4 regions of the Pseudoalteromonas sp. APC 3893 genome follow, and region 2 is predicted to be linked to each of the others. Evidence: predicted binding sites of a transcription regulator. Region 2 holds the regulator's gene; each other region holds the start of a gene.
What was found. Region 2 encodes sigma-54, which starts transcription at its own class of promoters, with help from an activator protein. Its sites were predicted from a motif close to GTTGGCACGNNNNTNGNNT; they were not measured.

Region 1 (5,590 bases), on a different contig from region 2:
ATAAACGTGTATTACCTATGCTGTGTTTTGAATTTAAGTAATGTTGCTTTAACTCAGTATAAAGTTGTTGCTCGGATTCAATACTCTGCGCAATTTGTTCACGACGTTGTTGCACAAAACGCTCACAACCTGAAGCAATAAAAATATTACTGATACCACGTTCTTTTTGAAGTTGATGAATAAAGTGGCCTAGAGTTATTAATGTTTTACAACTTATGGCTAAGTGCTGTAGCGCATTAATTTCTTCATGTTTTGCTGCAAGTAAAAATTGTTCTGTGAGAGGGCTGACTCTGGGCATAAAATTTAATATGTTTATATTATTATTGTTAATAATAGTGCAACCCTTGTTCCAGTCAGCAAAAATATTAGGTCAGAATAAAGCATCGCTTTTTAAGGTTATGAAATAACGAGAATTAAAAAGTATATAGTTTATTTTAACTAAGCAACTTTTGGCACTTAGTAATATAAAACACTCACTTTATCTGATCTTTTTGGTGCGTAAAATGGAAATTCGCACTATGTTGGCGCAAATGAATTCACCGTTTATTCTGATTAAAAGTGTATAACCATCTGTTTAAAAGTGACTTTTAAACAGATGGTTATATTGGCACTGTTGTTGCTTTAGTAATAAAGTCAATCGGGTTGTGTGCCCTCACAGTGTGTTTTAGTTAAGACGAAGACGTCTACTTATTTGCTCAATAAGCAAGTAGTAGGCGTTTTTTTTTGCCTGAAATATAGCAACGCACAGTGGTAATTAATCAATAACAACGAAGGTGAATACTATGGCTTATTTAATACCCACAGAATTTGTTACAAAAATGGTCGACTCTGGTGAGTCAAAAATCTATATGTCGACTCGCGATACACTAATACGTGCGTTTATGGCGGGCGCTATTTTAGCATTAGCCGCAGTATTTGCGGTGAGTGTAGCAGTGGCAACTGGATCTCATTTATTAGGATCAGTGTTATTTCCTGTTGGATTTATCATGTTGTACTTGATGGGGTTCGATTTATTAACAGGGGTATTTGTATTAACCCCTTTAGCATGGCTTGCCAAGCGTCCTGGAGTCACGTGGTCACAAATTCTACCGCACTGGGGTAAAGTATTCGCAGGTAACTTCTTAGGCGCATTAACTGTTGCATTTATGATGGCGTTTATATTTACCTATGGTTTTAATACTGATGGCGGAGCAATCGCAGCAAAGGTTGGCCACATCGGTGAAGCACGTACGTTAGGGTATGCGGAATATGGTACTGCTGGTTGGCTAACTATTTTTATTCGCGGCATGTTATGTAATTGGATGGTCTCTCTCGGTGTTGTCGGTGCGATGATTTCAACACATGTTAGTGGCAAAGTGATTGCGATGTGGATGCCAGTGATGTTGTTCTTTTTTATGGGTTTTGAGCACTCTGTTGTGAATATGTTTTTATTTCCGTTTGCACTTATGATGGGTGGCGATTTCTCAGTAATGGACTATTTAGTATGGAATGAAATACCAACTGCACTAGGTAATTTAGTGGGCGGGTTGGCATTTACTGGGTTAACTTTATATACCACGCATTATAAAACTGCACCAAAGCGCTCTTTAAATACGCAAGAGCCTATTAGTAAACCTGTTACGGGTTAACGCATAGTGACACAGCTAAGCCTACGGATAGGGCAACACTCAAGCGCCGGTAGCAAAGATATTAATCAAGATTGCTACGGCGCTTTTGTGCCAAATAGTCCTGAACTTGAACTCAAAGGAGCTGTTGTTGCATTAAGCGACGGAGTAAGCAGCTCACAAGTCAGCCAAGTTGCGAGTGAAACAGCAATAAAAAGTTTTCTATCTGATTATTATTGTACCAGTGATGCGTGGTCGGTTAGCCATGCGGCGCAACAAGTTTTGACCAGTACGAATGCATGGCTGTATGCGCAAAATCAGCAAGGTCCTTATCGGTTTGATGTTGAAAAAGGCTATGTTTGCACTTTTTCAGCGGTGATATTCAAAAAACAACATGCCCATATTTTGCATATTGGCGATAGCCGTATCTATCACCTTAGAGAGGGTAATGTATCGCAGTTGACTCGTGATCACCGCTGGTATCAGGGAAGCGATACCAGCTATTTAAGTCGTGCACTTGGTGCCGCAGGCCATTTGCACTTAGATCACGACAGTGTAGAGCTTGTACAAAATGACGTGTTTTTTTTGATGACGGATGGAGTCAGTGATTATTTAACTCCAATCCTGATGCAGGAAATATACGCCGAATATTTGCATGACTTAGATGCTTGCGCTGAGGCGTTTGTTGAAACAGCACTTAATGCTGGTAGTGATGATAACCTCACGGTGCAAATTGTGGTGGTTGATCATGTAGATGATAAAAACCAGCATTGTCTATTTGATGAGCCTCTTCCATTACCACCTATGTTATCAAGTAACGATGAATTTGATGGTTATAAAATACTTCGTTCTATTCATCGTTCAAGTCGCAGCCATGTATATCTAGCTGCGGATTTAACGAGCGCTCAACAATTGATAATAAAAACCCCTTCAATTGATTTATCCTATGACCATGAATACCTAGAGCGTTTAATGCTCGAAGAGTGGGTCGCAAAAAGAGTGAGTAGTCCTCATGTCATTTCGATTCCTCGCATATCACGGGAGCGCAGCTATTGGTACACTGTAAGTGAATATATTCAAGGGCAAACCTTAGCACAGTGGCTTGTTGATCATCCACAGCCTAGCATCATAGACATACGAGCTATCATTGAACAAGTGGCGAAAGGGCTGATGGCTTTACACCGAAGCGATATTTTGCACCAAGATCTACGCCCTGAAAATATAATGGTAGACAATAATGGCACGGTAAAAATTATTGATTTAGGCTCGGTGCGCGTTGCAGGTATTGCAGAGCTTGAGGACTCACAGTTACTTGGCACGGCGATGTATACAGCCCCTGAGTATTTTGTTGGCGGTGGTGGCAGTGCTTGCTCAGATCTGTTTTCATTAGCTGTACTCACATATTATATGCTCTGTGGTCGTTACCCTTATGGAGTCAATGTTGCTAAAGCTCGAACGTTATCAGCACAATATAAATTAAATTATCAGTCAGTTGTTGATCCTGAACGTGATATCCCACTCTGGATTGATGCAACCCTCAAAAAAGCGTTACAGCCCAACCCTGCAAAACGCTATCAAGTATTATCTGAATTCATTTTTGATTTACACAACCCAAATCCTGCATTTTTAACCAATTTAAATCCGCCATGGGTAGAGAAAAATCCAGTGCGTTTTTATCAAGGCTTATCGGTGCTATTAGCTTTGTTACTCGTCGTATCATTAATAACATAGGCACTATCTGTTTCCGATGAAATACAACGATTAGCAAAGTCAGTAGTGAAAAAGTGGGCCTGTAGGCCCATCATAAAGTGGTTAGGAAGGGAGTGGGGAATCTCGTAATAAAAGTGTTAAACCTGTGCTGCGCTTATTTCAAGCAATTGTTTTTCAATAGCCATTTGATGATGTATTACCTCTCCAATCATGATCAAGGTAGGGCCTGTGAGGTTTGCAGTTGCTGATTTATTGGCGATATCTTCAAACGTTCCACTAATTACTTGTTGGCTTGCGGTTGTGACTTGCTCTAGTAAAGCAATGGGGGTGTTTATTGGCCAACCTACAGAGCATAAACCATCTACTAACTGAGATAGGCGGCCTAAACCCATGTAAACAACTAAAGTTGGATTGTCTTGATTAGGCAGGTGATGATAATTTTCCCATTTTGGCTGTTGTTTTGGGTCTGCAAACTGTGCTGTCATAAAGGTAACACTACGGGCAACCCCACGTGCTGTAAGAGGGATACCTGTGTAAGCAGATGCTGCACATGCGGTAGTTACACCCGGCACTATGGCAAAGGGAATATTATGCTCTGCAAGGGCATCAGCTTCTTCATTAACGCGGGCAAAAATACTTGGGTCGCCCCCTTTTAACCGAATGACTGTATGTCCCTGCTGAGCATAGTTAACTAATAACTTACTTATATTAGCTTGTTGCATTGAGTGTTTGTTAGCACGCTTGCCAACAAACACCCGTTGTACGTTTTCAGGAAGAGTACGCAGCAGCTCAACCGAGACTAACCAATCGTATAAAATAACATCGGCACTTTCAATTAACCGCTGCGCTTTAACTGTGATCAGTTCTGGATCGCCAGGTCCTGCTCCAATTAAATAGACATGACCTTGCTTTTGGCGGGTTTTAGATTGATTAAATGGTTTGCTGATCAAATTAGCTAACCAGTTTGATTCTGACCCCATAAAATAAGAAAGTACACTCATAAGTTTTCCCTAAACAATTAACTAAGCTGCGCTAGTTTGCTCTGCACAGACTTGTGCTTGGACAAATACGCGGTCGTTTTCAATTTTGACGGGGTACGTTGCAACACAAACATCGCTTTGTTCTATACATTGCCCTGTTTGAAGGCAAAAATGCTGTTTATATAACGGAGAGGCGACAACTAGCGCGTTTTGCATACTGCCGATAATGCCCCGAGATAAAACATTGGCATCACCGATAGGGTCATAGTTATTGATGGCAAAAACCGCTGCTGGCTCTTGTGGAATATAGAATAAAGCGATTTGTGTATTCTCAACTAATGCACATACGCCGCTGTCTGCTACTAGATCATCAATTGATGCGATATCATGCCACAACATTGTCTTGCTCCTTTTCAATTTCAACAACTGGGATTAACTGCTCGGTACTACGCGAATGGTTTCGTTTTTCTAATTTTGTTGCCGGGCGGATTTGGTTCCGCTCTTGGACAAACAAAATATTACTGTCTTGCTCTGGGCTATTTACAAATTGGCGGAAGCGTTTGACAGCTGTTTGGCTTTCAATAGTGGTTTTCCATTCACATTGATAGGTCGCTACTACATGCTCCATTTGTGCTTCAAGCTCGGAACAAATATTTAAGCTGTCTTCGATAACAACTTTACGTAAATAGTCTAAACCTCCTTCAAGGTTCTCCATCCACACAGATGTACGTTGTAGTTTGTCTGCTGTTTTAATGTAGAACATGAGTATGCGGTCAATATAGGTGATCAGCGTTTGCGTATCGAGATCAGTGGCAAATAAGTCAGCATGGCGTGGACGCATGCCGCCATTACCACACACATAGAGGTTCCAGCCATTTTCAGTGGCAATTACACCAATATCTTTACTTTGTGCTTCAGCACATTCACGGGTACAGCCAGACACGGCCATTTTAATTTTATGTGGTGATCGTAAGCCCTTGTAGCGATTTTCAATGTCTATTGCTTGGCCAACACTGTCTTGTACGCCATAACGGCACCATGTACTGCCAACACAGGATTTAACCGTACGCAAGGATTTACCATAGGCGTGGCCTGTTTCGAAGCCAACATCAATCAGCTTTTGCCAAATAATTGGCAGGTGCTCAAGGCGGGCGCCGAATAAATCAATACGCTGACCACCTGTAATTTTACAGTACAGATTAAACTCTTGTGCTACCTCCCCAAGAACAATGAGTTTATCTGGTGTGATCTCGCCTGCTGCAATTCGTGGAACAACTGAGTATGAGCCATCTTTTT
Region 2 (5,590 bases):
CGACTTAGCATTAGGTAATATTGTTGGCTCTAATATTTTTAACTTACTGGCCGTTTTACCATTAGCGGGGATTATAAACCCTTCGATTATTGACCCATCTGCGGCAAACCGTGACGCGCTAATTATGATAGGTGCCACCATCGCATTAATCGCTATGTCCTTGAGTTTTCGAGGGGCGCGCCGTATTAATAGAGTTGAAGGTGGCTTATTATTAGCCGCGTTTGTTGCTTATCAAGGTTATATTTTTAGCCAAGTAGCTTAGTACCGAATAAATTGGACAACACAATGACGCAGTTAAATTTTATTGAACAAGGAAAACGAGTACTTGATATTGAACGTCAAGCCCTTGTTGATATAGCTCAATACCTAGACGAAAACTTTAATCAGGCCTGTGAGTTGATGTATCAATGCCAAGGCCGAATTATCGTTGTCGGCATGGGCAAGTCTGGCCATATTGGCAATAAAATTGCTGCCACATTAGCAAGCACCGGCACACCGGCTTTTTTTGTTCACCCTGGTGAAGCGAGCCACGGTGATTTAGGTATGATCACCCGTGATGATGTAGTCATGCTGATATCTAATTCTGGCGAAACCAGTGAAGTGCTCAATATAATCCCAGTGATTAAACGCATTGGCGCTAAAATGATCGCAATGACCAGCAATCCAACATCGTCAATGGCAAATTGGGCTGATGCTCATGTATGCATTAAAGTATCTAAAGAAGCCTGCCCTCTTGGTCTTGCGCCAACAGCAAGCACCACAGCAACACTTGCTATGGGAGATGCAATAGCCGTAGCACTACTTGAAACTCGTGGCTTCACAGCCGATGATTTTGCCTTATCGCATCCGGGCGGAAGCTTAGGGAAGCGCCTATTGCTGTGCTTAAAAGATTTAATGCATGATGGCGCCTCAACGCCTATTATTAGAGACACGCAATGCATTAAGGACGCTTTAATAGAAATGTCAGCCAAAGGCCTAGGCATGACAGCAATTGTGGACAACCGTGGCCAACTCAATGGTTTGTTCACTGACGGTGATTTACGTCGTATTTTAGAGCAACGTATCGATATACATAGCACGCTTATCAGTGAAGTCATGACACGCTCATGCACCACGGCAACTGCCGATATGCTTGCCGCCGAAGCACTTAATATTATGGAGCGAAAACGTATTAACGGTCTTATTGTCATTGATGAAAATCGTCACCCCATTGGTGCACTAAATATGCAAGACTTGCTCAAAGCAGGAGTGTTATAAATGCAATTTTCTGACTTATACCAGCCATTGAGCTTAGATGCTCAAACCCGCGCTAAAAAAGTTAAACTGCTGATCTGTGATATTGACGGCGTATTTTCTGATGGTCGAATTTACTTAGGTAACCAAGGCGAAGAATTAAAAGCATTTAATACCAAAGACGGCTTTGGCATTAAAGCGCTTATCAACGGTGGTTTTGAAGTGGCTGTGATCACAGGGCGTCATTCACAGATAGTTCAGCAGCGGATGACTAGCCTAACAGTGCAACATATTTATCAAGGCCAAGAAAATAAGCTACAAGCCTATCAAGAACTTAAAGATAAGCTGAACGTAACCGATGAGCAAATCGCCTATATTGGTGATGATGGCCCAGATCTCCCAGTCATGGAGCAAGTTGGCTTTGCAGTAGCAGTGAACGATGCACACCCGTTAATCAAACGCGTATCGCATTATACCACTATGCTACCGGGTGGGTTTGGCGCTGTACGAGAGCTCACTGATTTATTAATGCTTGAAAACAAAAAATCGCTAACCAGCGAAGGCACCAGCTCATGAATAGTGCGCGTTTAGTTTTAAGCGTATTATTTATTGGCTGTATGGTTTGGCTTTGGTATCCATACTTTAACCAAACAAACACACAACAGCTCGTTGAAGAAGATGTTATTGCCAAGCCAGACTACACAGCAGTGGCATTAAAACAAACAGCCTTTGATGAGCAAGGTAAAATAAGCCACAAAGTTACTGCTGCTAAAATGGAACTATATCAGCAGTTAGGATTCACGTACTTTGAAGAACCTATTTTCACTTTATATAATCAAGAACAAATGTGGCAAATTAATGCAGCAGAAGCCACATTGTATGAAAATAACCAGCTGGTTTTAGAAGGCAATGTGACGGCGAAAAATCTCACAAGCAATGCCATGATAGATCACATTAATGCCGATAACATCCAAGTTGATATTGAACTTCAAACAATGAGTTCAGAGCAACCTGTTGAGTTGGTCGGCCCTAATTTAAAAATTACTGGGCGCGGATTACAAGCCGACTTAAAAGCCGAAGTAATAGAACTAATTAACCATACGCGAACCATATATTATGACCAATAAACTAGCCAACATATTTATCATTCCAAGCTTACTCATTGCATTTTCGAGCCTTGCCCAAGATACAATGCCACCGGCCGATCAGGTCTCAATCAGCGCGGATAAACAACAAGCTCAGCTGAAATCTAATGTCGGTATTTTTGAAAAAAACGTTGAAATTATTCACGGTAACCGCCGTATTAAAGCTGATCGCCTTGAAGTACATAAACGTGAAGACTTAGGCGATAACAAACAGTTACTCGTGGCCACTGGCAAACCTGCATACTTTGAAGAAAAACAAGCCGATGGCACCCTAATGAGCGCCAGTGCTGAGGAAGTTCGTTACGATGTAGCAAAGCGCCTGCTAACTTTAATTGGCAACGCGAAAGTAACCCAAGCAGGGCAAAAAATTAACGCTAAAAGCATCACCTACGATATGGAACAGCAACTAATAAGTGCTGAAAGAGGCGAAAACTCAAATGACCGCGTGCATACAATTTTAGTACCTGTCGATAGCAAAAAATCAAAAGGCCAGCCATGAGTACATTAAAAGCCGAGTTTTTAGCAAAAAGCTACAAGGGCCGCCAAGTTGTAAAAAGTGTTGGCTTAGAAGTTAGTGCTGGGAGTATTGTTGGTCTGCTAGGCCCTAATGGCGCAGGTAAAACCACCACTTTTTATATGATTGTTGGCTTAGTGCCGAGCGATAAAGGTAAAATTAGTATTGATGATAACGATATTACATTATTGCCCATGCACAGCCGTGCTCGCCTGGGTATTGGCTACTTACCACAAGAGTCGTCTATTTTCCGTAAGCTGACCGTTTACCAAAACCTCATGGCGATTTTAGAAACCCGTAAAGAACTAAACAAAACAGCCCGTGAAGAAGCTTTGGATAGCCTACTTGATGAATTTAGCATTCAACACATTCGTGATAGTCAAGGCATGGCATTGTCAGGTGGTGAACGCCGCCGTGTTGAAATTGCGCGTGCTTTAGCCGCAAATCCTAAATTTATTCTGTTAGATGAGCCTTTTGCTGGTGTTGATCCCATTTCAGTGTTAGATATAAAGAAGATTATCGAGCACCTTAAAAACCGTGGCATCGGTGTACTAATAACCGACCATAATGTAAGAGAAACCCTTGATGTTTGTGAAAAAGCCTACATAGTTTCTCATGGGGAGTTAATTGCGTCAGGAACTCCTGAGCATGTACTTGCCAACCAAACAGTTCGCGATGTATATCTGGGTGAGCAATTTAGGCTATAAAGCAACGCTCAGCTAACTATCTGCTAAACTAAATTATGACAACACAATAAAAGGATTGTTAGAGATAAATGAGGCAATCACTCCAGCTGCGCATGGGCCAGCAACTTACAATGACTCCACAACTGCAACAAGCAATTCGCTTATTGCAGTTAAGTACATTGGATCTCCAGCAAGAAATTCAAGAAGCACTCGACAGTAACCCACTGCTTGAAGTCGAAGAGCAAGAGTTTGGTGACGAAACGGCTGGCAAAAATGAACAAAAACAAGATACCGAAGACGTCACAGTAAGTGCTTCTGCCGATGAGACACCAAGCGAATACGAACAAGAAAGCAGTGAAGCACTTAATAAAGACACAGTAAGTGACGATATGGCTATGGATGTGACCTGGGATGAGTACATGAGCGCCGCTCCTGCCAGCTCATCAGGCCCGATGCCTGAAGATGAATCTATTTATCAAGGGGCTTCAACCGAAACCTTGCATGAATATATTATGTGGCAGTTACAGCTAACCCCATTTAGTCCGACCGACGAGGCGATTGCGATTGCCATTGTCGAAGCTATCGACGATTCAGGTATTTTAACCTTAAGCTGTGAAGACATTGCTGAAAGCCTAAATAAAGATAATAACGAAGAAGAAATTGAGCTTGATGAAGTTCAGGCGGTTCTAAAACGTATTCAGTTGTTTGACCCAATTGGTATTGGCGCACGTAGCTTGCAAGAATGTTTATGTATTCAACTAAATCAATTTGACCCCGCAACTCCTTGGATTAGCGAAACAAAAATGATTTTAACTGAACATATCGATTTATTAGCCAGCCGCGACTACCGAACTTTGATGAAAAAGACTAAGCTTAAGGAAGATGAGCTTAAAGAAGTGATGACACTCATCCACAGTCTAAACCCAAAGCCTGCGGATAGCATCGTACGTGAAGAATCTGAATACGTTATTCCAGATGTCTCAGTAAAGAAAATTAAAGGCCGTTGGATTGTTGAGTTAAATCCCGATAGCATGCCTAAAATTAGAGTAAACAGCCAATATGCGGCTATGTCTCGCTCGGTTAAATCGAGTAGCGACAGCCAGTTTATTCGTTCACACTTGCAAGAAGCAAAATGGTTTATAAAAAGTTTAGAAAGCCGTAATGACACATTACTCAAAGTAACCAACTGCATCGTTAAACAGCAGCAGGGATTTTTTGAACATGGTCCCGAAGCAATGCGCCCTATGGTATTAAACGATGTTGCTGAAATGGTCGAGATGCATGAATCAACCATCTCACGGGTTACCACGCAAAAGTACATGCACACCCCAAGAGGAATTTTTGAGTTAAAATATTTTTTCTCAAGTCATGTAAGCACTGAAAACGGTGGGGAATGTTCGTCTACAGCGATCCGTGCATTAATAAAAAAATTAATTAGCGCAGAAAACTCAGCGAAACCATTGAGTGATAGCAAAATTGCAGATATATTGGCAGAGCAAGGTATCAAAGTAGCTAGACGTACAATCGCAAAATATCGCGAGTCACTGGCTATTCCACCGTCAAATCAAAGAAAGAGCTTGATTTAAGGCGTAAAAAAACAAAGAAGGAAAATGCTTATGCAACTGAATTTAACTGGTCGTCACGTAGAAATTACCGATTCACTTAGAGACTATGTACACAATAAGTTTGCAAAGCTTGAAAGGCACTTTGATCATATAAACAACGTGCACGTCATTTTAGACGTAGAAAAGCTAAGCCAAAAAGCAGAAGCCACAATACACCTCAGTGGTGCTGATTTATTTGCTTCAACAGAACACCAAGACATGTACGCTGCGATTGACGCCCTAATAGATAAACTAGATCGTCAAGTTATCAAACACAAAGAGAAGCACGCTCGACACTAATATTATGAAACTAAGTTCACTTACTTGTAAGGACTGCAGTAAAGCTGCGGTCCTTTTTAATAGCAAAAAACGAATTTTAGAATTTATTAGCCAGTTGGCTCATGAACA
Region 3 (5,590 bases), on a different contig from region 2:
ATGTTGAAAAGGATTTCTTAAATATTTAAAACGGCAATGAAAGGAGCTTAGTAATGAGTTCATTTAGCAAAGCAATAGCACTTATAGCGATAACTTGTTCATCATCTGTATTTGCATTTGAGGCATTAGATTTTAACACCCTAGATGTAAATGATGATGGTGCGATTAGTTTGGTTGAAGCCAAAGAAGATGCTGAGTTATTTAATCAATTTGCACAGCGTGATGCTGACCAAAATGGTGAGTTATCAAAAGAAGAGTATTCAAGAGCATAACTGAGTTTATCCTGAGTTGCCAAAGACAACCTAAGTGGGCAAGGAACTCATGACAAAGGATAACAAGGATGGTGATACTAAATTTACGCATTTTTTTGATAGTACATTGAAGGATTATATTATGAATACATTAAACAAAACATTAGCACTTATTGCACTAGCATCTTCATCTGCGGCTTTTGCAGCTGTAGATTTTGATGAGCTGGATATTGATGGCAGTGGTGCACTTAGCCAGCAAGAAGCATCAATGGGTGGCATTACCTCAGCAACATTTGCTGAGCTTGATACCGATGGCAACGGTGAGTTATCAAAACAAGAGTTTGATAACGCATAAATTTAGCCTGTGCTTACTCGAAATGGATTTTACCCTAAATTAAAGCAGCCAACCCCAGGCTGCTTTTTTCATATTTAATACGCAAAGTATACAAGGTCACTGAACGAGTTTATTATCATGGTAGTTTGACTGCACATGGCAGTAAATTATGTTTGAACTTTTAGCTTATACCCAAGCCACCTCAAGATGCAGAATTCAGCGTTTCACAGGGGCTTAATATCAAGGCGTTACTTTGCAAGAATGGTCATCCCTTTTAAGAAGTAACAACGATGGGAGTAAGTCCCTGTGAAGCGCCCAAAGGGTTGGTTTAAAAGCGATTTATACTGCGTTATTGATTTTAACAAGGGAACAACCATTATTTGCAATCAATGCCTTGCCTAAATCGCTTTTAATTCCAACTGAAACTCGCATTTTGAGGTGGCTTGGGTATATACTGCAATTATCGCAAGTGTTTGGATTGTAATTGGTGTTTTTACAGTCGCTAAACGCTACCCTAATTATAGTCATAAAAAACAGTTTTGCAGCGAGCTTGGCGCAGCAGGAAGTGCGACAGAAAAATTATCTCCCCTTATAAACAACTACCCTTTAGGCATACTTTTTTGCGCTTTTGGTTGGTATGTAATTAATCTTGAAAATGCACCTATATTAGTTGTTTTAGTGGGCTGGCTTTCTGTTGTCCTTGTTAAAGGAACTTGGGCGCTGGGTATTTCCCAATGGATGCAAACCCTTATACTGAATCACCTACTGTAACTTGCAAAATCCATTATTTAGCAGGGTTAGTTATGCTATTGTCATTATTGATCGCGCTAATTTTAATCGCGATAAGTGATTACTTATCCATTAGCTTTACAGTGTTTTTAGCCTGCTTTGTTTGCGTCACCTTTCAGACTAACTAAAGCATTTAAACAGCGCACAAATGCAGGGGCTTATCAAAGGTTAGCATATGGTGTGCAGTTGATTTGGCTAAGCGCTTTTTCTTTAACTATTTAAGCTTACCGGTTTTAGTGTATGAGTGCAGGAGCCATATTTTATGCTAGACGATAAATTGATAGTGGAGTTTAACGCCCCGACCCTTGAAGAATATATTTTTTTGAGGGAAAAAGTAGGATGGGGTGAGTTAGATGAACAGATGGCAAGTGTTAGTTTACATAACTCACTATTTCATGTTGTGATCCGTCAAAAACAGCGACTGATTGGTATGGGTCGCGTAATTGGTGATGGAGGCTTATTTTTTTATGTTCAAGATGTGGTTGTCAGTCCTGACTTACAGGGACAAGGTATAGGTACATTAATTATGGATAATATAGAAGGGTACTTAGCGGGCGCGGCAAAAAAAGGTGCAACGGTAGGTTTGTTTTCAGTTAAAGGTAGGGAGAGTTTTTATAATCGTTATAATTACCGTGACAGACCTAATGCAGCATTAGGCTGCGGGATGTGTAAATTTATATAAGGCGGGAGTTCTTATGTCTGAATATAGTGCAAAAGTGACTTGGTCACGCGGTGTTAATGAATCGTTTATAGATAATAAATATAGCCGAGGCCATCAGTGGCAGTTTGATGGTGGAGCTAACGTTGAAGCCTCGTCATCGCCACATATCGTGCCATTACCTTACTCAGTTGCTGAAAATGTTGACCCCGAAGAAGCTTTTGTAGCCTCACTTTCGAGTTGTCATATGTTGTTCTTTTTATCAATCGCTGCAAAAAAGCGGTTTGTGGTTGAGAGTTATACCGATAACGCTATTGGAGTAATGGAAAAAGGGGATGATAACCGTATGGCCATGACTGAGGTTGTGTTAAAACCGTGCGTTAAGTTCTCTGGCGAGCAAGCAACAGCTGAGCAGCTTGAAAAAATGCATCACCAGGCACATGAGCTTTGTTTTATCGCAAACTCGGTAAAGACCAAAGTAACTACAGAAGTTGTTTTGTAAAATAAAACGCAGTGATTTAAATCACTGCTTTCGCTTATTTGCAACAAACCTTACGATTTATACAAATACGACGAATTAATTCATAGGTTTTATAAAAATAAATTTAATAGTTCAATTTAATCAATGCGTTAAAAGGTTAAATTAATTTAATAAACTTCCTCAAAAAATGCTGTTCAGCAAGTGTTTACCTCTATTTTAGTTAATAAAACCGTTTTAATTATCCCTTCTTTAATATTGTGTCTTTTTTATTAAATCTAACCAGTTGAAAATAAATGCTTTTATTTTTGTTGGGGAAGAGGTGTTGCTAAACAGCAACACATTTTTTAGTGAGTAGTCGTTATTATTGCTGTTTTTCACCTTAACATCATGTTTTAAAAGGGTTTGTTAATCTTGGCATTGAAGTTGTAATACTTAACTCGAACGAAACGAAAACGTGGTTAAGCTTTTAATCGCATCGTACATAAACTTTGAAGGAAGATTGATTATGAACACATTAAATAAAACCTTAGCACTTATCGCACTAGCTTCTTCATCAGCGGCATTTGCTGCTACAGACTTCGATACGCTTGACGTAGATGGTAATGGCGCAATAAGCCAAAGCGAAGCATCAGTTGATGCTGCATTAATGAGTAAGTTTACAGAGCTGGATACAGACGGCAACGGTGAGCTTTCGAAAGAAGAGTTTGCTAAAGCTTAATGGTTGCAAACCGAACGTTTTTTGCGAGTAAATTCTGAGTTGCCCAAGACAACCTAAATAGGCAAGGAGCCTATGACAAAGGATAGCAAGGATTCAAGCCATTTTTTATAAAACAGTGAAGGAATATAAATATGAAAACATTAAATAAAACATTAGCACTTATTGCGCTTGCATCTTCATCAGCAGCGTTTGCTGCAACAGATTTCGACACCCTAGACGTTGATGGTAATGGTGTAATTAGTCAAAGCGAAGCGTCGGTGGATGCAAAGTTGATGAGTCAATTTTCAGAGCTTGATACTGATGGCAATGGTGAGCTTTCAAAACAAGAGTTTTCAGAAGCTTAATGTGAATTTTATCGCATAATGGATCTCTGAAAAGGATTTCTTACCCTTATTTTATTAGGATACAAATTATGAAACATATTAATACAACACTTGCTATTATCGCCCTTGCTTCTTCATCTGCTGCTTTTGCTGCCGTAAGCTTTGATACATTCGATACTGATGGCGATGGCGTAATTAGCCAAAAAGAAGCCTCAGTGAATGCGCAGCTTGTTGAGATTTTCTCAGCGTTAGATACAGACCAAAATGGTGAGCTTTCAAAAGAAGAGTTTTCTAAAGTACAGTAGTACTGTTTGGTAATAGAAAATACGGTAATTTCACTTCATAAACGTTAAAGCAGCTTTACCTTATAAAATAGGTAAAGCTGTTTTTTATGTTTACAGATTATAATTAAATTGCAGTGAAAACTTACGTGGGCTGCCATAACGGTATTGATTATAAAATCCGATTTGGTTGTAGTAAATTTTATCAAATAAATTATCGATGTTTACACTAACGGACATTTGCGAGTTAATTTGATAACTGCTCATAAGGCTTGCAACTCCATAACTTGATTGCTCCACTTCAACTTGACCGTATACAGGGTTTTTTACCTCGTCATAACTACGGCTTTGCCAACGATAACCCGCACCAATTTTCAAACCTTCTACAATGTTGTTTAATTTGTAAGTCGTGAATAACTTAAATTGGTTTTTTGGGTTGGTGGTATTGAGAATATCACCTTCAGGCGTTTCACCTTCGCTGTAAGTGTAACCAAAGTAGCCATCCCACTCGTCATTCAAGGCGCCATTAAGTTCAAACTCAAAACCTTGGGTGACTGTACCATCGATAGGTTGGTAAATTGCTTGAAGAGTATCAGGAATAGTTTCACCGGTGTATTCACCTACATTGTCTTGATGAATTTCAAATCCTGATAATGCGATATCTAAACGCTCGTCTATCAATGAGGCTTTGATACCAACCTCATAGTTTTGACCTTGAATGGGATCAAGGTAATTACCATGTTTGTCGACCCGACTTTGCGGGGTAAATATGTCAGTGTAATTAGCATAAAGTGCCCAATTATCTGCCAAACTAAAAGTAGCACCTAAATAATTGGTTAGCTCGTTATCTAATTCATAATCATGTTTGCTGCCAAAGTTATCTTGATCGGTTTGCCACTGATTTAACCGGCTGCCTAAAATCAATGAGAATGAATTTGTTAAATTAAGTTGTGAAGCAAAGTACAAAGCACTTTGTTCTGTTGTGCCATAAGAGCCATATGCGGCTGCAGTTTGCCAAGTTGGTTGTGGGTAGTCATAGTTCGGGGCTGTAAAGTCACCGATGATTTTTGCGTCTTCTTGCCCTGGGAAGTAGGGCGTTGCAAAATCTTGCTCTTGGCTATTGTAACCAAACATGATTTGGTGACTTTGTTCTAACCAGCTAAATCTGCCGGTAAGCTCTATCTCATAGGTGCGCTGAATTCTCTTGGCATCGATAAAGTTTAATGAGCCTGGTGTCATACCTATATTTGTCTGCGCGTCAGGGTGGCCCGTCGCCCAAAATACATCGTATTCTAAATCGTTGTTACCATATATATAGCTAGCACTAAGCTGCCAGTTAGCATTAAAGTCATGATCAATACGAATAAAGCTATTTAGCGCATTTGTTGTTGAAGAAGACCAGCTAGGTGCTGTTGATGTTTCTCTATCATAGTTAGTACGCGAACCATTGCTATAAAAAATAGGTAAACCGCCAGACATAGTCCCTTTAGGCGTGGTTTTTTGGTTATCAATAGCAACGGTTAGCAGTGTATTATCGGTTAAATCAGCTTCAACAATACCGTATAGGGTTGTTTTATCTTGAGAAAACCTATCTTGATATGAGTGCTGATCTTGGTATGCAATAACTGCACGAGCACGTACTGTTTCACTATTATTTAAGCTACTCGATGCATCAACAACCCCGCGATAATTTTGCCATGAGCCTACAGAGGCTGAAATATTGATCTGCTGAGTTGCAGTAGGGCGCTTTCGTAT
Region 4 (5,590 bases), on a different contig from region 2:
TAAAAGTACTATTGCAAGTAAGTGCTTCATTGTTAATTATCTTTTTAACGAGTGATTTATAAACACTATCAGAGAATGAACAACCAGCAAAATATTTAATAAATTATTATATAATATTGATGCTTATCGGCTATGCTTATGAATTAACGTTAAAATAATGAATAAGTCGGAACTAGCATGAAACTCAACGAACTGGCAATGCGCAGTAAATTTATTTTGTTATCTGCCATAATTTGCATTATTTTTATTATTGCAATGATATTTATTAAGGTTGCAAATAATCAAATCGCAAATGGGTTTGATAGATTTTATCAACATAATTTTATGGTCAGTAAACTTAGCGCTGAGCTTAAAGAAGCTCAAGACGGCATTATAGCTGATATTCGTGGTTTACAAGTCGTATATTTATTAGGGCTAAATGAGCAAGCACCTGAACTACTGGGTAATATAGACAATAATATCGTGAAGACAGGTCCTTTAATTGAGCAAATCAATCAGGTATACATTGGTGATGCAAACTTATTGATAAAGTTAAAAAACTATTCAACGCGTTATGAAGCTGCCGCTCTGAACTTTAAACAGGCAATGGAGTCATCGTCAGATAATAAAGCTGAATACTCAATTTATCGTGAATTTGTTGATTCGCATTTAGCTTTGACAGAGTTTTTCGAACGCTTTGAACAAGCCAACACCGCACAAGTTCATCAGTCACAGCAGGCGGCGCAAGACTCTATTCGTTTTGCCAATAATATATTTTACCTATCAATTGTAATTGCTATCGGCTTAGCTATTTTATTTAGTCATATTTTGTCGCAAAAAGTTGTGCAAGGTTTAACCGTCGTAAGTCAAAGCGCACACGCTTTGCAACGCGGTGAGTTAGATCAGTACTCAGCGGTTGCCGGTGAAGATGAGGTGGCTGATTTGAGTCGAACACTTGATGCGACGATTGCTCATTTAAATACTACTTTGATTAGCATTTATTATAGCGTTGGAGAAGTTAATAATCACAGCAGTGAGTTACTTACTGCAAATACGCAAATTCAAGGCGCTACATCTGAAGTTTCTGATCATACAACTCAAGCGGTTACAGCGATAGAGGAGTTATCAGTGACAAGTAAAAGTATCGCGGTTAATACGGCTGAGTCTGCAACGGCTTCTGATGGCATGATGAAACTTGCTAGCAGTGGCTTAGAGGCATCAGAACAAACGAAAGAAGCGGTAAGCCATTTACTTGGCACCTTAAATGACACGTCAGAAGTGGTTGATAAACTACAAAGTGAATCCAGCAAAATTGAAACTATTTTGGATGTAATACGTAATATTTCAGAGCAAACTAATTTGCTTGCTTTAAATGCAGCCATCGAAGCGGCTAGAGCTGGTGAGCAAGGGCGCGGATTTGCAGTCGTGGCCGATGAAGTACGAACTTTAGCACAGCGCTCTCACAGCTCAGTTAATGAAATCGAAACTATGCTCGGACAGTTACGTTCAGCCAGTCAAAATGCAGTTACTATGATGGCTGATAGTACACGTGTTGCGGCACAAGCCGAAGATAAAATGGATGAAAGTAATAGTTTGCTTAAAGAAATCATGGAGATGATTAACCAAGTAAATGATCAAACACAACAAATTGCTACTGCTGCAGAAGAGCAATCTGCGGTGGCTGCTGATATTAGTCAGAATATGCATACTATTCATACTTTGACAGAGCAAACCGCAGAGATATCTCAGCAAACAGCAGAAACAAGTACTAAAACTGCACAGCAAAGTCAGTCTGTATTAGAGCAGGTGGAATACTTTAAATTAAGTTAAAGACAGATTAACCCACAGAGCTTTTTACTTTGTGGGTTATCTTGGTTTTGAATGAAAGGGTCATTGATTAAGATAAACAGTAAACTCAGCTAGTGAAAGTCGGTTGTCTTTATCTGAGTCGTAGTTTTTAAAGCGTGACCACAGGGCTGGGTCTTTGGCTGACTCTGAACGAGTTAATAAGCCATCATCATTTCTGTCCAATGCTTTGAATTGTTCGGCTATGCGGTTACTTGTTGCAAAACTGCCACAACTGGTTGTGAGTAATGCCATTAAAAGAGTCTATTTAAGTTTATTCATACGGTTAATATAAGTTGTTAGTTAAAAATTGTTTAAACTCAAGTAAGGAAATTCGGTTATCGCGATCTTTATCCCAATTAGAGTAGCTGTTAAGTAGTTGTGGCTGAGGTTCTAGCTCTGCATGTGTTAAAAAGCCATCCTTATTTTTATCTAAGTGATCAAACCTTTGCTTCACGTCAAGTGCCAAAGCGTTGAAGCTGAACCCTACTAGCAAGCTACAAAAAACCATTATGTTTTTCATAATTAATTCCTTTAATTGAGCTGTAAAGCAATAAGAGTAAAGCATTTGCCATAATTTAAGTCCCAACAATAAATCCATTTACACACTCCCTCCGGGATTATGGCAAATACTTTAATGCGGTTTAAATTTTGAACTGAGTAAACTCTTTTTCAGAAAGTACTTCATCTTGGTTTTCATCAAGATCACTAAATTGTTTAAATAAATCATCATTTTGTTTAGCTTCAAGTAATGAAATTACACCATCGGAGTCAGTATCAAGTTGAGCAAATCTCACGTTTAATTGAGATGCTAAAACCGAAGCACTATTGGCCAAAAGAAGCAACGAAAAAGCAGCAAGTAATTGTTTCATAAAACTCTCCTTATTGAAGAAATTGCTTAAATTCGGCAAACGAAATCTGACCATTTTGGTCTTTATCTATTTGCTCAAAGCTTTCATGTAACACAGCGTCTTCAGAGGCTTCACTTTCGCTTAATGTGCCATTGCTATCCTTATCTAGCTCTGCAAATGTGGCCTGTGCGTCTAATGCAAATACATTGCAGCTAATTAATGCACTTAAATATATTCCTAGTGATGTAATTACTTTCATTTGATTTCCTTATTAATAATATCTCTGATTAATACATAACAAGATCAGTGCCAAAATTGATAACCTATTAAAATCAGAGGTTTAGTTGGTTTGACTGTAAATAGGTAAGAAAAATCTACTTAGTTGTGTGTCTTTTTTGCAACAGGAGTAAAGGTAAGTAGAACTTTTATTGAAAAAACAATATATTAGCTTGTCTCAATCTAGCGGCATTGCTTATACTGCAGTGCTGTATCGGTTTTATTCAATATGTCTATAGTCAAGTCAAATACAACTGACAGGTTGTCATGGCTTGGGTATATTGATTCAGCTAGTGTATAAGTAGGCTAGTTAATAATGATGAGATTAGAGTTTAGGAGTAAATATGCCAGCCTCGTTTGCACAAAAATATAAAGCAATTTTAGCGTGGCGGCCAAACTTGATAGGGCAATTTTTATTTAGTACGTTACTTTCGCTCCTTCCTTTATCGTTAGTTGTTATCGTATTTTTGAATGCACTTAATAAGCAACTTGCTGTAACCCAGCAAATAGTGAGTGATAACTACCAAATATCTAAATCCTTTAATAATCTGAAACAAGATCTTAATAGCCTAGAACGTGCTACCCGCCAAAACTGGGTGCTTAAAAGTGCTTCATTAGATGAGTTAATAATTGATAAGTGGCAATCGTCGTTACAAAGTGTCGATGAATTAATATTTTTAAGCGCAAGGGAAAACTATAAGCAGCAATGGCAAAAATTGTATGATGAACTCACCACAGCTCACCAAAAGTTGGTAACTGAAAACTTACAAGATGCTCAATTATTCATACCAGTGAGCGAACTTGTCGCACAGCAAACATTATGGCTACGCGACCAAAACGAAAAAAAAATAACAGATAATCAACAGCAACTAAAGGTACTACAAAACTCATTTATTAACTGGTTAGTGGCACTTATACCGTTAACCTTGTTAGTGAGTGGCGGCTTTTTATGGCGTATAAGTGGTCGCTTAAAAGGCCTGACATCAGTTATTGATAAACTAGGGCAAGGGCATTGGCAGCAAAAAATTGCGGTGCAAGGCTCAGCAGAGCTTGTTGAGTTAGGAAATAAATTACAATGGGTACAAGCGCAACTGCATATGCTTGAACAGCAAAAAGACACTTTTTTACGTCATGTAACCCATGAACTTAAAACACCACTTGCCTCTATGGTCGAAGGCACTGATTTGCTAAGCGACGAGATTGTTGGGCCTATCAACAAGGAACAGCAAGCCGTACTTGAATTAATAACACAAAGTATGCTGCGTTTACGCACTATGATCGATAGCTTATTAAGCTATAACGCAATTCGTACCAGCAAAGACAGTATCAATGAAATTGAGTTTTCTCATCTAATTAATAAAATTAATAGCCATTTTGAGCACCGCTTATTAGCACGCGAACAAACATTGAGCTGGCAATCAAGTTTACCTGCTCAACCCATTGCGGTGGCTGCTGAGCTAATAGAAATGATATTGATACAATTAATTTCCAATGGCTTAAAGTTCTCCGATAGTGGTGGCTGTGTCAATATTGGATTATCTCAATCAGAAGGTAAATTAGTAATGGTAGTGAGCGACCAAGGTTGTGGTATTCAAGAGCAAGACAAAGTACAAATTTTTAGTGCTTTCTACCAAGGAAAAAACGCCAAAGATACCACGGTTCAAGGGAGTGGTTTAGGCCTAACCATTGTCAAAGAATCAGTAGAGCAATTACTGGGCACTTTAAAAGTAGAGCATAACGAACCAAGCGGGTGTCGTTTTATTATTCAAATACCAATAAATAAAACCAAAGGAGTTAGCTAACATGGGCGTGCACTTTAAGACCATCTTATTGGTTTGCATCACCAGTATTGGCCTGACAGGCTGTGAGTTAACAGATGAAACTGTACAGCAAGAAGTAACTGAAACTAAACCTAAACCTGAGGCTATGGCCCATACGCAATCAAGCGATGCATTACCAAACCCAAAGCCGAGACCAAAAACGGACCCTTTCTATCCGCCCGCTGATGTTCTAATAGGTTGGCATGCAAAAGCGTGTGGAGGTTTTAATGTTGCAACAGATAACAAGGAGTTTGTAGGTGCGAAAGATATTCAGCAATTTTTTAATTTTAGCTGTAAAAATAATACCCTGGCCCCTGAAGAAGTGTTAACTAAGCTATTAAAGCTTGATCAAGCTTATTATTGGCCCGATGATATTAAACAATATTGGTGGTTGCAGAAGCAGCAAATTAAACAGCAAATTAATGCGAAAAAACAACAACAGGCGTTGAGCGATAAAATGCAAGAAACCTTATCGTCATTAGCTGCAATTGAACAGCAACTGCTGTTACGCGAAGAAACCAAGGAGCAGTAACATTATGTCGACTCAATCACCTCAAAATGCCCGCGTTCTATTAGTTGATGATGATGCCAGCTTACTTAAATTACTGTCTATTCGTATTGAATCTAAAGGTTATCAAGTCACAACCTGTGAAAGTGGTATGGCGGCGCTGCAATTACTTAAAAGCCATGTGTTTGATGCCGTTATTACCGACTTACGCATGGACGAAATGGATGGTATGGCACTTCATCGTCAGCTGCAAAGCCGCTATCCTGCTTTACCCGTTATTATGATGACAGCCCATGGCTCAATCCCCGATG

Region 1: a site for sigma-54 is predicted at 604-622, ahead of QMA12_RS04340 (formate/nitrite transporter family protein). Genes of this name have one in related genera too.
Region 3: a site for sigma-54 is predicted at 2,924-2,942, ahead of QMA12_RS19155 (EF-hand domain-containing protein). Genes of this name have one in related genera too.
Region 4: a site for sigma-54 is predicted at 2,971-2,989, ahead of QMA12_RS08190 (EF-hand domain-containing protein). Genes of this name have one in related genera too.

The regions. Positions count from the first base shown of each region.
Region 1 covers NZ_JASDCD010000002.1:50,566-56,155, forward strand. Annotated here, with positions in the region: gene QMA12_RS04335 (nitrate regulatory protein) at 1-298, opposite strand, end outside; gene QMA12_RS04340 (formate/nitrite transporter family protein) at 783-1,628, shown strand; gene QMA12_RS04345 (protein kinase) at 1,635-3,335, shown strand; gene cobA (uroporphyrinogen-III C-methyltransferase) at 3,452-4,315, opposite strand; gene nirD (nitrite reductase small subunit NirD) at 4,337-4,693, opposite strand; gene nirB (nitrite reductase large subunit NirB) at 4,680-5,590, opposite strand, start outside.
Region 2 covers NZ_JASDCD010000011.1:135,009-140,598, reverse strand. Annotated here, with positions in the region: gene QMA12_RS13700 (calcium/sodium antiporter) at 1-262, shown strand, start outside; gene QMA12_RS13695 (KpsF/GutQ family sugar-phosphate isomerase) at 286-1,257, shown strand; gene kdsC (3-deoxy-manno-octulosonate-8-phosphatase KdsC) at 1,258-1,809, shown strand; gene lptC (LPS export ABC transporter periplasmic protein LptC) at 1,806-2,360, shown strand; gene lptA (lipopolysaccharide transport periplasmic protein LptA) at 2,350-2,877, shown strand; gene lptB (LPS export ABC transporter ATP-binding protein) at 2,874-3,599, shown strand; gene QMA12_RS13670 (RNA polymerase factor sigma-54) at 3,668-5,164, shown strand; gene hpf (ribosome hibernation promoting factor) at 5,195-5,482, shown strand; gene ptsN (PTS IIA-like nitrogen regulatory protein PtsN) at 5,487-5,590, shown strand, end outside.
Region 3 covers NZ_JASDCD010000025.1:14,566-20,155, reverse strand. Annotated here, with positions in the region: gene QMA12_RS19180 (calmodulin) at 54-272, shown strand; gene QMA12_RS19175 (calmodulin) at 394-606, shown strand; partial or broken gene QMA12_RS19170 (DUF998 domain-containing protein) at 1,024-1,596, shown strand; gene QMA12_RS19165 (GNAT family N-acetyltransferase) at 1,637-2,056, shown strand; gene QMA12_RS19160 (OsmC family protein) at 2,070-2,534, shown strand; gene QMA12_RS19155 (EF-hand domain-containing protein) at 3,019-3,231, shown strand; gene QMA12_RS19150 (calmodulin) at 3,363-3,575, shown strand; gene QMA12_RS19145 (EF-hand domain-containing protein) at 3,644-3,859, shown strand; gene QMA12_RS19140 (TonB-dependent siderophore receptor) at 3,950-5,590, opposite strand, start outside.
Region 4 covers NZ_JASDCD010000004.1:167,251-172,840, forward strand. Annotated here, with positions in the region: gene QMA12_RS08165 (amidohydrolase) at 1-30, opposite strand, end outside; gene QMA12_RS08170 (methyl-accepting chemotaxis protein) at 178-1,809, shown strand; gene QMA12_RS08175 (EF-hand domain-containing protein) at 1,870-2,079, opposite strand; gene QMA12_RS08180 (EF-hand domain-containing protein) at 2,111-2,347, opposite strand; gene QMA12_RS08185 (hypothetical protein) at 2,469-2,696, opposite strand; gene QMA12_RS08190 (EF-hand domain-containing protein) at 2,707-2,934, opposite strand; gene QMA12_RS08195 (HAMP domain-containing sensor histidine kinase) at 3,296-4,753, shown strand; gene QMA12_RS08200 (hypothetical protein) at 4,755-5,303, shown strand; gene QMA12_RS08205 (sigma 54-interacting transcriptional regulator) at 5,308-5,590, shown strand, end outside.